DNA from 3 places in the Aeromonas oralensis genome. Region 3 is predicted to be linked to each of the others. Evidence: predicted binding sites of a transcription regulator. Region 3 holds the regulator's gene; each other region holds the start of a gene.
What was found. The regulator LexA, encoded in region 3, represses DNA repair genes until DNA is damaged. The targets are predictions, from matches to a motif close to ANCTGTNTNNNNANACAGNT.

Region 1 (4,282 bases), 1.0 Mb from region 3:
CTTCGAGCTGGAGTCCAAGGTCAACGAGCCGATCATCCGTGCCTACTCCATGGCGAACTATCCGGAAGAGTTCGGCATCATCATGCTGAACGTGCGGATCGCAACGCCACCGCCGAGCAACTGGACAGCACCTCCCGGCCAGATGTCCTCCTACATCTTCAGCCTGAAGGCTGGCGACAAGGTGACCATCTCCGGTCCGTTCGGCGAGTTCTTCGCCAAGGACACCGATGCCGAGATGGTGTTCATCGGTGGTGGTGCCGGTATGGCGCCGATGCGTTCCCATATCTTCGACCAGCTGCGCCGTCTGAAGACCAAGCGCAAGATGAGCTTCTGGTACGGTGCCCGTTCCAAGCGCGAGATGTTCTATGTCGAAGACTTCGACATGCTGCAGGCCGAGAACGACAACTTCCAGTGGCACGTCGCCCTGTCTGATCCGCAACCGGAAGACAACTGGGACGGCTACACCGGCTTCATCCACAACGTGCTGTTCGAGAACTATCTCAAGAACCACGAGGCGCCGGAAGATTGCGAGTTCTACATGTGCGGACCTCCCGTCATGAACGCTGCCGTCATCAACATGCTGAAAAACCTCGGTGTTGAAGACGAAAACATCCTGCTGGATGACTTTGGTGGTTAATCAATGCACAGTGTTGTAAAGACCTGGCTAGCCTTCGGGCTAGCCTTTTTCTTGACTGGGTGCGGTCAGGAACAAACGGTCCAATCGAAGCCGGAGATCCACATCACCGGCAGCACCATGGGTACCTATTACTCCATCAAGGTGGCGGACAGCGTCATCACGGATCCCGCCAAGTTCCAGGCCGAAGTCGATGTGTTGCTGGAGCGGGTCAACGATCAGATGTCGACCTACCGCCCGGATTCCGAGCTGTCGCGCTTCAACCAGCATCGCGGCTCGACGCCGGTGGTGGTCTCCCGCGATACCGCGCGGGTGGTGACCGAGGCCATTCACATTGGCCGTGAGAGCCGCGGGGCGTTGGATGTCACCGTCGGCCCCTTGGTCAATCTGTGGGGCTTCGGGCCCGATGCGCGCCCGACCAAGACGCCGTCCGACGAGCTGATCACCCAGACTCGCCAGAAGACCGGACTCGGCAACCTGCACGTGATCACCTCGGCCGATGCCGATACCTTACAAAAGGACATCCCGGATCTCTACGTGGATCTCTCCGCCATCGCCAAGGGCTTTGGGGTCGACAAGGTGGCCGAGTATCTGGAGTCCATGGGCTCGCGCAACTATCTGGTGGAGATCGGTGGTGAGCTGCGGATCAACGGCGTCAACGGCAAGGGGCACCCCTGGCGTGTCGCCATCGAGAAGCCCACCGCCAACGCCGGTTCGGTGCAGGAAGTGATCGTGGCCGGTGACAACGGGGTGGCTACCTCGGGCGAGTACCGCAACTATTACGAGCTGGACGGCAAGCGCTTCTCCCACACCATCGATCCCATGACCGGCAAGCCGATCCAGCATCGGATGGTGTCGGTGACCGTCATTCACCCCTCCTGCATGACCGCAGACGGGTTGGCGACCGTGTTCATGGTGCTCGGGCCCGAGAAGAGCCTGGCCTATGCCAAGGAGCGGGGATTGGCTATCTTCGTGATCACCAAGACGGATGATGGTTTCGAGGAGTCCTACTCCGATGCCTTCAAACAGTATCTGGTTAGAAAATAAGGGGCGGTAACATGCAGATTTTTTTGATCACCTTCGGGGTATTTCTGGCGGTAGTGGTGGCCATGGCCATCGGTTACATCTTCCAGAAGAAGACCATCTCCGGCTCCTGTGGCGGGCTTGGCAGCATAGGTATCGAAAAAGAGTGTGATTGCCCGGAACCCTGTGACAACCGCAAGAAGAAGATGGCCAAGGAAGAGGCCCGTCGCAAGATGCTGGCCGAAAACCGGATCATCTGAGCGGACAGGGCGCCGAGTCGTACTCGACCCCGTGCCGGATAACCGACGGGCTGACCTGATGGTCAGCCCGTTTTTTTTGCAAAAGACTCAGTAGTCGTATTGTTGGCAGGCTTTCTTCTTGAACTCGGCCCGCCAGCGTGCCAGCTCCTCCCGGGTGCCCAGCTCGTCACCCTGTTTGATGGCCTGCTCCAGCGCCGCGATGCGGTCATAAAGCCAGCTGCATTCGGCGGTCGGGTCGTCCTTGCTGCTGCCCGGCTGTGCCAGCAGGCAGAGCCCCAATCCCAGCCAAGCTATCTTCAGCTCACCCTCCTTGCGTGATGCGCTAACCAACGGTGCCTTAAGAGTCTATATCTGACCCTCATTTCATGCCGATGGCAGAATTGGCAGCACTGGGTTAGCATAGGCAGGTTACCTGTTTATTCGTACAGTGGTATGCGCAAGATCATTCACATCGACATGGACTGCTTCTATGCCGCGGTAGAGATGCGGGACAACCCGGCGCTGCGCGAGGTGCCGCTGGCCATCGGCGGCTCGGCGGACAGGCGCGGCGTCATCTCGACCTGTAACTATGTGGCGCGCCGCTTCGGGGTGCGCTCCGCCATGCCGAGCGCCCTGGCACGCAAGCTCTGCCCGCCGCTGGTGCTCATCCCCGGCCGGATGGCGGTCTACAAGGAGGTTTCCCGCCAGCTGCGGGCCATCTTCCTGCGCTACACCGAGCAGGTGGAGCCGCTCTCCCTCGATGAGGCCTATCTCGACGTGACGATGAGCCCCTGCTGTGACGGCAGTGCCACCCTGATGGCGGCGGAGATCCGCGCCGCGATCAACACCGAGCTGGGGCTGACCGCCTCGGCCGGGGTGGCGCCGAACAAGTTTCTGGCCAAGCTCGCGTCGGAGCAGCGTAAGCCGGATGGCCTGTTCGTGATCCGCCCGCAGGAGGTGGATGAGTTCGTGCGTCAGCTCCCCCTTGGCAAGTTGCCCGGCATCGGTCGCAAGACTGCGGATCGGCTGGAGTCGCTCGGCCTTTACTCTTGCGAAGATGCCCGCCAGCTCGGCAACGAGGAGCTGATCGCCCGTTTCGGCAAACTCGGAGAGATGCTGGCCGGACGGATCTGGGGCCATGACGAGCAGCCGGTACAGGCCCAGCGGGTGCGCAAGACCATCGGGGTGGAGACCACCCTGGCCAGCGACGTGCTGGATGAGGCTGCCTGCTGGCAGGTGCTGCGCCAGCTCATCCCCGAGCTGGAGCAGCGTTTCTCGGTCAGCCACAGCAAGGAGCTGCTGATGGGGCAGGGGATCAAGCTCAAGTTCGCCGATTTCCAGCAGACCACCGTCTACCGGCGCGGTAGTTACCAGCCGGAGCGGTTTCACGATCTGCTGCACGAAGGCTTGCTGCGGGCACAGGGCAAACCCATTCGGCTATTGGGATTGGTGGTTGGCCTGCCTGCAGCCGGCGAAGTGAACCAACTTGCCCTGGATTTAGCGTGATAAGGTTAAGTTTTTGTTTCTAAAACCGATACACTGATCATATCTGTAAAAAGCTAGGAAATGGTGGCATGAGTTCTCTTTCTGTTCAGGGGCGGATCACCCTGATTGCCGGTTGTTGTTTGTTGGCCAGTGCCGGAGCCTTGGTGGCCTCCTCCCTCTTCAGTGCTGCCAACATGCAGGACCAGGTGCTGACTTCCACCACGGCGGAAGCCCAGAGTGCGGCCGAAAACTGGATGAAGGCGATGGGTTCGGAGCAGGCGGCCAAGGTCACCAGCTATCTGGACGAGGCCTACTTCCGGGCTACCCTGCTGGGTCAGGGGATACTGTTCCAGCGCAAGAATGCGGCCGACAACTTCGGCTCCTCCGAAACGCTGCGTACCGCCGTCAATCAGCAGCTGCACGATGCGGCTGCATCCTCTGACAACCTGCTCGGCGTCTATGCGGTGTTCGAGCCGGATCAGCTCGACGGTGAAGACAGCAATTATCATGGCTCCAGTGCGTTGGGCTCCAACGATCAGGGCCGCTTCTCCACCTATTGGGCGCGGGTCGACGGCAAGATCGAGCCCGAGGTACAAAACGAATCCGTGCTGGCGGATGAGAGCCCGACGGCGGCCGGCGGGGTGGAGAACGAGTGGTATCGCTGCAGCATCCGCAGCAAGGCGCTCTGTCTGCTGGAACCTTACCTCGATGATGTGGGCTCACAGAAGGTATTGATGACCTCGGTGACCGTGCCCCTGCTGGAGCAAGAGAAGCTGCTCGGCATGGTCGGCGTCGATATCTCGCTGACCGCGCTGCAAAGCCTGGTCAAAGAGATGGATCAGGAGCTCTATGAGGGGCAGGGCAAGGTGCTGCTGGTCAGCAGCCAAGGCCGTGTCGCCGG
Region 2 (4,282 bases), 2.4 Mb from region 3:
GGTCATGAACTGCTGCTGGAATGCCGTGTCGTCGGCAAATTTGACCACGCTGCGCAGCTTGTCGAGCTGCAGCGGCCACTCTTTGCCCACCACCTCGTTGTAAAGCTCGGCCAGTTCCGGGTTGCAGGCCAGCAGCCAGCGACGCGGGGTCACCCCGTTGGTGACATTGCACATCTTCTGGGGCCACAGCTCGGCATACTCGGGGAAGAGATCTTCCTTCACCAGTTTGGAGTGGATCTCGGCCACACCGTTGACCTTGGAGGAGCCAATGACGCACAGGTTGCCCATGCGCACCTTGCGCACATCACCCTCTTCGATGATGGAGAGCTTGGCCTTGATGGCATCGTTACCCGGCCACTTGGGCTCCACCAGCTCGCTCAGGAAGCGAGCGTTGATCTCGTAAATCACCTCAAGATGACGGGGCAGCACCTTCTCGAACAGACTGACCGACCACTTCTCCAGCGCTTCCGGCAGCAGGGTGTGGTTGGTGTAGGAGAAGACCTGATAGCTGATGGCCCAGGCCGCGTCCCAGGTCAGCCCCTCTTCGTCCACCAGCACCCGCATCAGTTCGGGGATGGCCACGGTGGGGTGGGTATCGTTGAGCTGGATGGCAATCTGGGCGGCAAAGTTGCTGAAGTCGGCGCCATGCACCCGCTTGTAGCGACGCATGATGTCCTTGATGGAGCAGGCACAGAAAAAGTACTGCTGGATCAGACGCAGCTCTTTGCCCGCATCGGTCTCATCGTTCGGATAGAGCACCTTGGAGATGGTCTCGGCCTGGGCTTTCTCCGCCTGGGAGTCGATATAACCGCCGGCGTTGAACACGTCCCAGTCAAAGAACTCGGAGGCGCGGGATTCCCACAGGCGCAGGATGTTGACGGTATGACCGCCAAAGCCGACCACCGGGATATCCCAAGGCACCCCTTTGATCTTGCGGCCAGCGTGCCACACCTTCTTGAGGCCACCGTTGTCACCAAAGACGGTCTCGACATAGCCATAGAGCGGGATCTCCTGCACGGATTCCGGGCGGCAGATCTCCCAGGGGTTGCCATATTCACGCCAGGAGTCGGGGCGCTCAATCTGGCGACCATCCTGAATTTCCTGACGGAACAGGCCGTGCTCGTAGTGGATACCATAACCGACCGCCGGGTAGTTCAGGGTCGCCAGGGAATCGATGAAGCAGGCGGCCAGACGGCCCAGACCGCCGTTGCCGAGCGCCATGTCGGGCTCTTGTTCACACAGATCGGTCAGCTCCAGACCGAGTTCACCCAGCGCCTCTTCGCAAACTTTGTACAGGGAGAGGTTGTGCAGGTTGTTGGAGGTCAAACGCCCCATCAGAAATTCAGCAGAGAGATAGTGAATCGCACGAGTATCTTTCTTGAAGTGAGTCTGTTGAGTACGGGTCAGGCGCTCGTACACCTGTTCGTTGACGGCGGCTGCGGTCGCTTTCCACCACGCTTCTGGCGAGGCTTTCTGTTCGCTTGTACCCAAGGTAGAACGCAGGTGACGCACGATACTCGCCTTGAGCTGATCTTTATCCAGTTGGAGATCCTGGTCTGTCTTCTTCTTGGTAGCCATAAACCATTTCCTTCGTTACAGAATAATAAATTGTTATCCCATCAGGGACCGGCGCTGTTGTTATCTCAGAATATGTTCCGGCGTGGGCATACTAGCTAAAGCCGCTGGTTTAAAAGTTAACGCAAGTCACACTTTAACGCATAAAAATGACAGTTCAAGCTTGAAAACCCTTTCCTAAAACCTGCCATTATGAATCTTTAATTTCATTTAAAATCATACAGTTAATATCTTCATGAAAATATAAATACGTGAATAGGTTTTCAATGATTGCCAAGTGCTGAAAATCCTTGAAAATAACCGAAAATTCAGCGCACATTGAAAACGATTTCAATGTGCGCTGTTCATGAGAAACAAAGGCCAAGGCTGTTCGGTTGATTTCTGCGGGTCAACCATGGGCCTTGAACTGGTTGCTCATGGGGTCATAGTGATAGCCTATCTGCAATAAGCGGGTAGCCAGCTGATCCTCCGTCATGTCGTAGTAGGCCAACAACTCTTCCAGCCCGTCACACTCCAGCCGCAGCTTCTCATTGATGATCCCGAGCAGGATATTGGCATCCAGTCGTTGCAAGGTGCTGACGTCCATCTCATCTCTCCTCTGTGCAAGACATACTGTATAACCATGGGCGTCCCCTCCTGCTTTGTCCATAGGCTAAAAAACACCCACCGCCAACATAAAATAAATAACCTTTACAATCAACAACATAGACTAAACCACTGCCAATTCGATCACATTTTAGAGCACAAATGGCTTGTCACTGGCTTCAACAGTAACTACTGTATGCACATACAGCATGGTTATTCATACAGGACAAACATATGAGCCAGCCCATGAGTCAGCACCCGATCACCACCTCAGCCGGTATGAGCAATCCCTGGCCCACCCGGCATCAAGGCAACATGGATGATGAGCGTTATAGCGCAACGATTGCCCATGAAGCTCCACTGCTTGATGAACTGGTGAGACTGAGCCATGGCGATACCGGCTGGATCCTGTTGATCGCGCCACCCGGTCTGCCGGTAGCCAAGCAGCTGCAGGCACAAGGGATCAATCCCGCCAGAGTATTGGTGGTGCATAGCCCCAAGATCAAAAACTGGCAGCGGACGCTGGAACAGAGTCTGGGCAACGGCCGCTGCGCCGCCGTGCTGACCTGGCTGCCGGAGCAGGTCATGCTGGATCGCGCCAAGTTGAGCAAGTTGGGACAACGCTGCGGGGTTCTGACCCGTTTCTTCGAGCCGGCCACATCCTCTCCTGTCCACAGTGGTTCACTGGTCTATGGCGGGCAGGACGTCTATCTCAACCACTGACAGGTGCCAAGAGTGTGAGGAGGAGTCTTGTAGTATGAGCTGGAGAGTTGAACGGGCTTTTCGGTTGGCGCTCAATCACTGAGTGACAAGAGCCTTGCAACCATCAGACAACAGCGGCAAGTGCCTGCCGACAGACGGAAGTGGAAGCCGGCATTGCAAGCAAGGTACAGAGCCCCTCGCACCGAGCACAGTTAGCAGTTAGCAGTTAGCAGTTAGCAGTTAGCAGTTAGCAGTTAGCAGTTAGCAGTTAGCAGTTAGCAGTTAGCAGTTAGCAGTTAGCAGTTAGCAGTTAGCAGTTAGCAGTTAGCAGTTGGCACTCATGCGACTGCACGCAGACCAAAAGAGAAGGCGACCCTGGGGTCGCCTTCGTTCTGTCTGTTAGACGGTAGCTGTATGACGGTGATATCCACGGCGGTCACACGCCGCGTCTCTTCACGCTTCACGCTGAGCCTCGAGAAAAGTCTCAAGACCGCGAGTGAACAGCCATCAAACCGCTTTCGCTCACGCCAGTTTGCTGTCGAGCTCGGCAATCTTCGCAGACCAGTAAGCCGGGCCTGTTTCATGGATATTGTTGCCCTGAGAGTCCACCGCCACGGTCACCGGCATGTCTTCCACCTCGAACTCATAGATGGCTTCCATACCCAGATCGGCAAAGGCCACTACCCGCGCCTTCTTGATGGCCTTGGCCACCAGATAGGCGGCGCCGCCGACGGCCATCAGATAGACAGCCTGGTGCTGCTTGATGCTCTCGACCGTCTTGGGGCCTCGCTCGGATTTGCCGATCATGCCGATGAGGCCAGTCTCACCTAGCATCATGTCGGTGAACTTGTCCATCCGGGTGGAGGTGGTCGGGCCGGCCGGGCCGACCACTTCATCACGCACGGCATCGACCGGGCCAACGTAGTAGATGAAACGGTTGGTGAAGTCGACCCCTTCCGGCAGCCCCTCGCCTTTTTTCAGCATGTCGGCAATGCGTTTGTGAGCGGCATCGCGACCGGTCAGGATCTTGCCGGAGAGCAGCACGGTATCCCCGCTCTTCCAGCTAGCAAGCTCTGCCTTGGTGATGCCGTCGACATTGACACGGCGTACGTTGCCGCCAGCCGAGCGGGTGATCTCCGGCCAATCTTCCAGCTTCGGCGGAGTCAGCTCGGCCGGGCCGGAGCCATCCAGTTCGAAGTGCACGTGTCGGGTCGCCGCGCAGTTGGGGATCATCACCACCGGCTTGGAGGCGGCGTGGGTCGGCGCAGATTTCACCTTCACATCCAGCACGGTAGTGAGACCGCCGAGCCCCTGGGCACCGATGCCCAGCTTGTTGACCTTGTCGTAGAGCTCGACCCGCAACTTCTCTTCGGTGGTATCCGGGCCACGGGTGATCAGCTCCTGGATGTCGATATGCTCC
Region 3 (4,282 bases):
CGAACAGATGGAGGATGTTGTTGCGGTAGTAGGTCAGCAGGATCGCCTGATAGCGGTCCAGGCTGACGATCTGGCCTAGCTTGTCCTCGCTCACCTCGAACTTGTTGAGCTCCATCGCCTGATCCAGCAGGGTCTTGGCATCCTCGTCCGGGATGGTGCTGTGCGTGCTGTAGGGCACCTGTTTGAGCAGGTCCAGATAGGTGTTGAGCTGGGCTTGCAGTTCGTCGCGGGTCAGGGCATGGCGCTCGGCGGCCAGCAGCGCCAGCGCGCTCAGGGTCAGGCCGTTGACGGCGGCAGCCCCGTTGATGCGGGTCATCAGCAGCTCGGCCAGCTGGTTGACGGTGGGCGCCATCCACTCGGGACGCTCCTCCTCGCCGATGTGCTCCTTCCAGCTGGGCACGTGCTCGTTGAGGTAATTGTTGAGGGTCAGCGGCTCACCGAAGTTGACGAAGCCGCGGCCGTAGTTGCGCAGCTTGCGCAGGATGCCGAGCACCTGCAGGAAGCTCTCCTTCTCCTTGCGGCTGCCCTTGAGCTCGTTGTGGTAGGTGTTCACCTCCATCACGTGCTCATAGCCCAGATAGACGGGCACCAGGGTCACCGGTCTGTCCAGCCCGCGCATCATGGCCTGCAGGGTCATCGCCAGCATGCCGGTCTTGGGCGGCAGCAGGCGGCCGGTACGCGAACGCCCACCCTCGGTGAAGAACTCCACCGAATAACCCTTGGCAAACAGCAGGTTGAGGTATTCCCGGAATACCGTGCTGTAGAGGGGATTGCCCTTGAAGGTGCGGCGGATGAAGAAGGCGCCACCGTGGCGGAAGATCGGGCCCGCCGGCCAGAAGTTGAGGTTGATGCCCGCCGCGATGTGGGGCGGCACCATGCCCTGGTGGTAGATGACGTAGGAGAGCAGCAGGTAGTCCATGTGGCTGCGATGGCAGGGCACATAGACGATCTCGTGCCCTTCCTGGGCCAGCTGGCGCACCTTCTCGGCCCCGTTGACCGAGAGGCCGCGGTAGAGCTTGTTCCACAGCCAGCCGAGGAAGCTCTCGCCGAGCCGGATCAGCCGGTAGGAGAAGTCGGAGGCGATCTCGTCCATGTAGCCGTGGGCCCGTTTCTGGGCTTTCTCCAGGCTGATCCCCTCGCGCTGGGCCTCTTCCTCGATGGCCTGCTGAATGACGTTCGAATCGAGCAGCTGTTTGAACAGCAGGTTGCGGTTGGGCAGCTTGGGGCCGGTGGCCGCCAGCTGCTGGCGGCTGAAGTGGGTGCGGGCGACCCGCGCCAGTTTGTGGGCGATGGCCTCGTCGGTGCCGTGCTTGTCCGCCATGTGACGCAGGGAGAGCGGCGGGGAGAAGCGCACCAGGTTCTCGCGCCCCTTGAGGATCACAATCAACGCCTTCTTGAGGCGGTTTGGCGCCAGGCTGCTGATGATGTTCCAGCCGGAGGCCTCCTCGCCTTCCCGGCCGGGGGCACGGCCCCAGAACAGGGTGACGGGGACCACCTGGATATCCAGCGCCGGATCCTGCTTGTGCAGATCCAGCAGCTGGTGGAACTCCTGCAGGAAGGGCAGCGGCTTGCTGCGCTTGCCAAACAGGGGCGGCGGACGGTCCAGACAGACATAACGGGGCAGCAACTGGCCGTTCAGTTCCAGCGGGGTGAAGGGGCCGGGCAGGCCGAGATCCTCGCAGCATTGTTGCAGGGTCATCAGGTCGGTGATCGAGCTGGTCTTCAGGGCGTAGACGATGGGTCTGGCCGGATCCAGCTTGAGCTCGGTGATGGGATTTTCCGGCAGGCTCTTGTGATTGACCAAGCCGCTGACCGGCCATTGCAAGATTGCTCTGGAAATGTTCTGTCCAAGGGACATGTGCGTCTGCTCTCCAAAAAAATGCGGCGTGAGCATAGCAAATCACCGACTGCTTGTCGCCGAGAGGTACGATGAGTCGGCTGCGCGGGATCAAATCTGCAGCAAATGAGCGCCGGGCCGCGACAAATGTCAGCTGCGCCTTGCCTTGGCCACTGCACTGTATATACTGCCAGTGTGCTGTATAAAAAGACAGGTGCCCATGCTATGAAACCCCTTACTCCCCGCCAGGCCGAAGTGCTGGAGTTGATCAAGGCGAACATGAACGAAACCGGCATGCCGCCGACTCGCGCCGAGATAGCCCAGAAGCTTGGTTTCAAGTCGGCCAATGCGGCCGAGGAACATCTGAAGGCCCTGGCCAAAAAGGGGGTCATCGAGATCATGCCGGGCACGTCCCGCGGCATCCGCCTGTTGCTTGAAGAGGAAGAGCCGCTGGAAGAGAGCGGGCTGCCGCTGATTGGCAAGGTGGCCGCCGGCGAGCCCATCCTGGCGCAGGAACATATCGAGAGCCACTACCAGGTGGATCCGGCCCTGTTCCACCCGCGAGCTGACTTCCTGCTGCGGGTACAGGGCATGAGCATGAAGAATATCGGCATTCTGGATGGCGACCTGCTGGCGGTGCACAAGACCCAGGAGGTACGCAACGGCCAGGTAGTGGTGGCACGGCTCGACGAGGATGTCACCGTCAAGCGCTTCCAGCGCAAGGGCAGCCAGGTGTGGTTGCTGCCGGAGAACGAAGAGCTCTCCCCCATCGAGGTGGATCTCTCCTGCCAGCAGCTCACCATCGAGGGGCTGGCGGTCGGTGTCATTCGCAACGCCGACTGGATGTAATCCCCGCCACGAAACGGCCTCCTGCGGGAGGCCGTTTCGTTTCTGTACTCCTTTCCCCATGATTTCAATCAGATCCTGATACCCGCCATTTTTGTCTGCGGGCGGTGACCGCAGGCGATTCATTTCAGATATATCATTTGGTAAGGCGGACTCGTTGGCTTGAGCCGCCCCGCTGCTCGCCATGACGCGCGTTATCCAGATCGCTGGTAGCAGGAACCCGGAGGGCAGCAGGAAAAAACAACAGCTTCGTGCGGTGTGCAGGTCACACCTAGCAAAGAGGCGCTTGCGGGATAGAAGGGAGAGTGGCCAGGACGCCGGCAGTCGGCACCGCAGCGGCACACTCGCGCAGTCGACACGCGGCAGTCATCGACTCATTCACCCTAGTGGTGATGGGCGGTGCCGGTTGGCGTGACCTGTTGATCGAGGAGGACAGGTATGGCTTCAAGCTCGCCATGGGATCCGGGTCTGGCATCGCCCGTTTCTTCCATCACCCGTTTCATCAAGGGTAACCGGATGACCCGTTTCTATGCCCTCTGGGTACACCACAAGGGCGCCTGCTGGACCATCTGGCTGGGGTGCCCCAAGGACAAGATTGTCCGGCTGGTGCGCCTGTTTCACAGCCATCATGACGGCGGGCTGGCCGACGCCCCCTGGACCGCCCCCGTCATCCCGCTGCGGGCCCAATCCAGACGCCCGCATGAGCGGCGCCGACAACAGCCCTGAGCATCACTGCTTCTTGTGCAGCCCCACCTTATGGTGGGGCTGCTGTTTTGGGCGGGTTCGGGCCGGCATCACCGGCCCTTGCGTCATCTTCTGACGGAAGTTGGCCAGCGAACGGGCATCCGCTACAAGGGGGTGACCGGTCTGGCGCCGGCTGGGTTACAATGGCTCTTCCATTCGGGCCCGGTTGGCGGGTATGTCGAAGTGAAAGGGTCTGCTCTCTTATGGTTAAACCGCGTTACCCCTTGCTGTTTCTGCTGCTGGTTGGGGGCATGATGGCCGGATTTTACTGGAACCAGCCCTCCCTGCCCGAGCATGCCGACTACTACCCGGCGGGGCGGGACATCAATCCGTTCGCCTTCACCGATCAGGATGGCCAACCCTTCGTCCCCGCCAGCCTGACCGGCCACTGGACCTTTCTGTTCGTCGGCTACACCTTCTGCCCAGACATCTGTCCGACCACCCTGGCGGATCTGCGTTCCGTCTATCCCGAGCTGAAAAAGATCGCCCCGAGCAGCCAGGTGGTGTTCATCTCGGCGGATCCGCAGCGGGACGACGTGGCCCGTCTCAAGACCTATACCGCCTTCTTCAACCCGGAGTTCAAGGCGGCGACCGGCCCTCACGACAAGCTGTTCCCGTTCGTGCGCAATCTGGGACTCATCTACTCCATCGCCGACCAGGGTGAGAAGGACTACCTGATCGACCACTCCGCCTCCATCGTGCTGATCAATCCGGCCGGCAAGCTGGAGGCCGTGTTTCGCCCCCGTCTGAGCGAGGGCAGTGTACCCAGGGTCGTCATGGCGAGCATGGTGTCGGATTTTGCCAAGATAGTGCGGCTGGACGACGCATGATGAGCAACGGACTCCCTCCGACATG

Region 1: dinB (DNA polymerase IV) is a predicted target of LexA. The motif match lies at 2,328-2,347, and genes of this name have one in related genera.
Region 2: ACPDZI_RS11590 (DUF4250 domain-containing protein) is a predicted target of LexA. The motif match lies at 2,351-2,370, and genes of this name have one in related genera.

The regions. Positions count from the first base shown of each region.
Region 1 is NZ_CP187186.1:1,070,568-1,074,849, forward strand. Features, by position in the region: gene nqrF (NADH:ubiquinone reductase (Na(+)-transporting) subunit F) at 1-637, shown strand, start outside; gene ACPDZI_RS05285 (FAD:protein FMN transferase) at 641-1,681, shown strand; gene nqrM ((Na+)-NQR maturation NqrM) at 1,693-1,917, shown strand; gene ACPDZI_RS05295 (hypothetical protein) at 2,005-2,217, opposite strand; gene dinB (DNA polymerase IV) at 2,350-3,402, shown strand; gene ACPDZI_RS05305 (methyl-accepting chemotaxis protein) at 3,471-4,282, shown strand, end outside.
Region 2 is NZ_CP187186.1:2,461,310-2,465,591, forward strand. Features, by position in the region: partial or broken gene ACPDZI_RS11585 (glycogen/starch/alpha-glucan phosphorylase) at 1-1,578, opposite strand, end outside; gene ACPDZI_RS11590 (DUF4250 domain-containing protein) at 1,964-2,161, opposite strand; gene ACPDZI_RS11595 (cell division inhibitor) at 2,395-2,883, shown strand; gene ACPDZI_RS11600 (fumarate hydratase) at 3,385-4,282, opposite strand, start outside.
Region 3 is NZ_CP187186.1:34,948-39,229, forward strand. Features, by position in the region: gene plsB (glycerol-3-phosphate 1-O-acyltransferase PlsB) at 1-1,858, opposite strand, end outside; gene lexA (transcriptional repressor LexA) at 2,063-2,686, shown strand; gene ACPDZI_RS00200 (hypothetical protein) at 3,122-3,409, shown strand; gene ACPDZI_RS00205 (SCO family protein) at 3,631-4,257, shown strand; gene dinF (MATE family efflux transporter DinF) at 4,280-4,282, shown strand, end outside.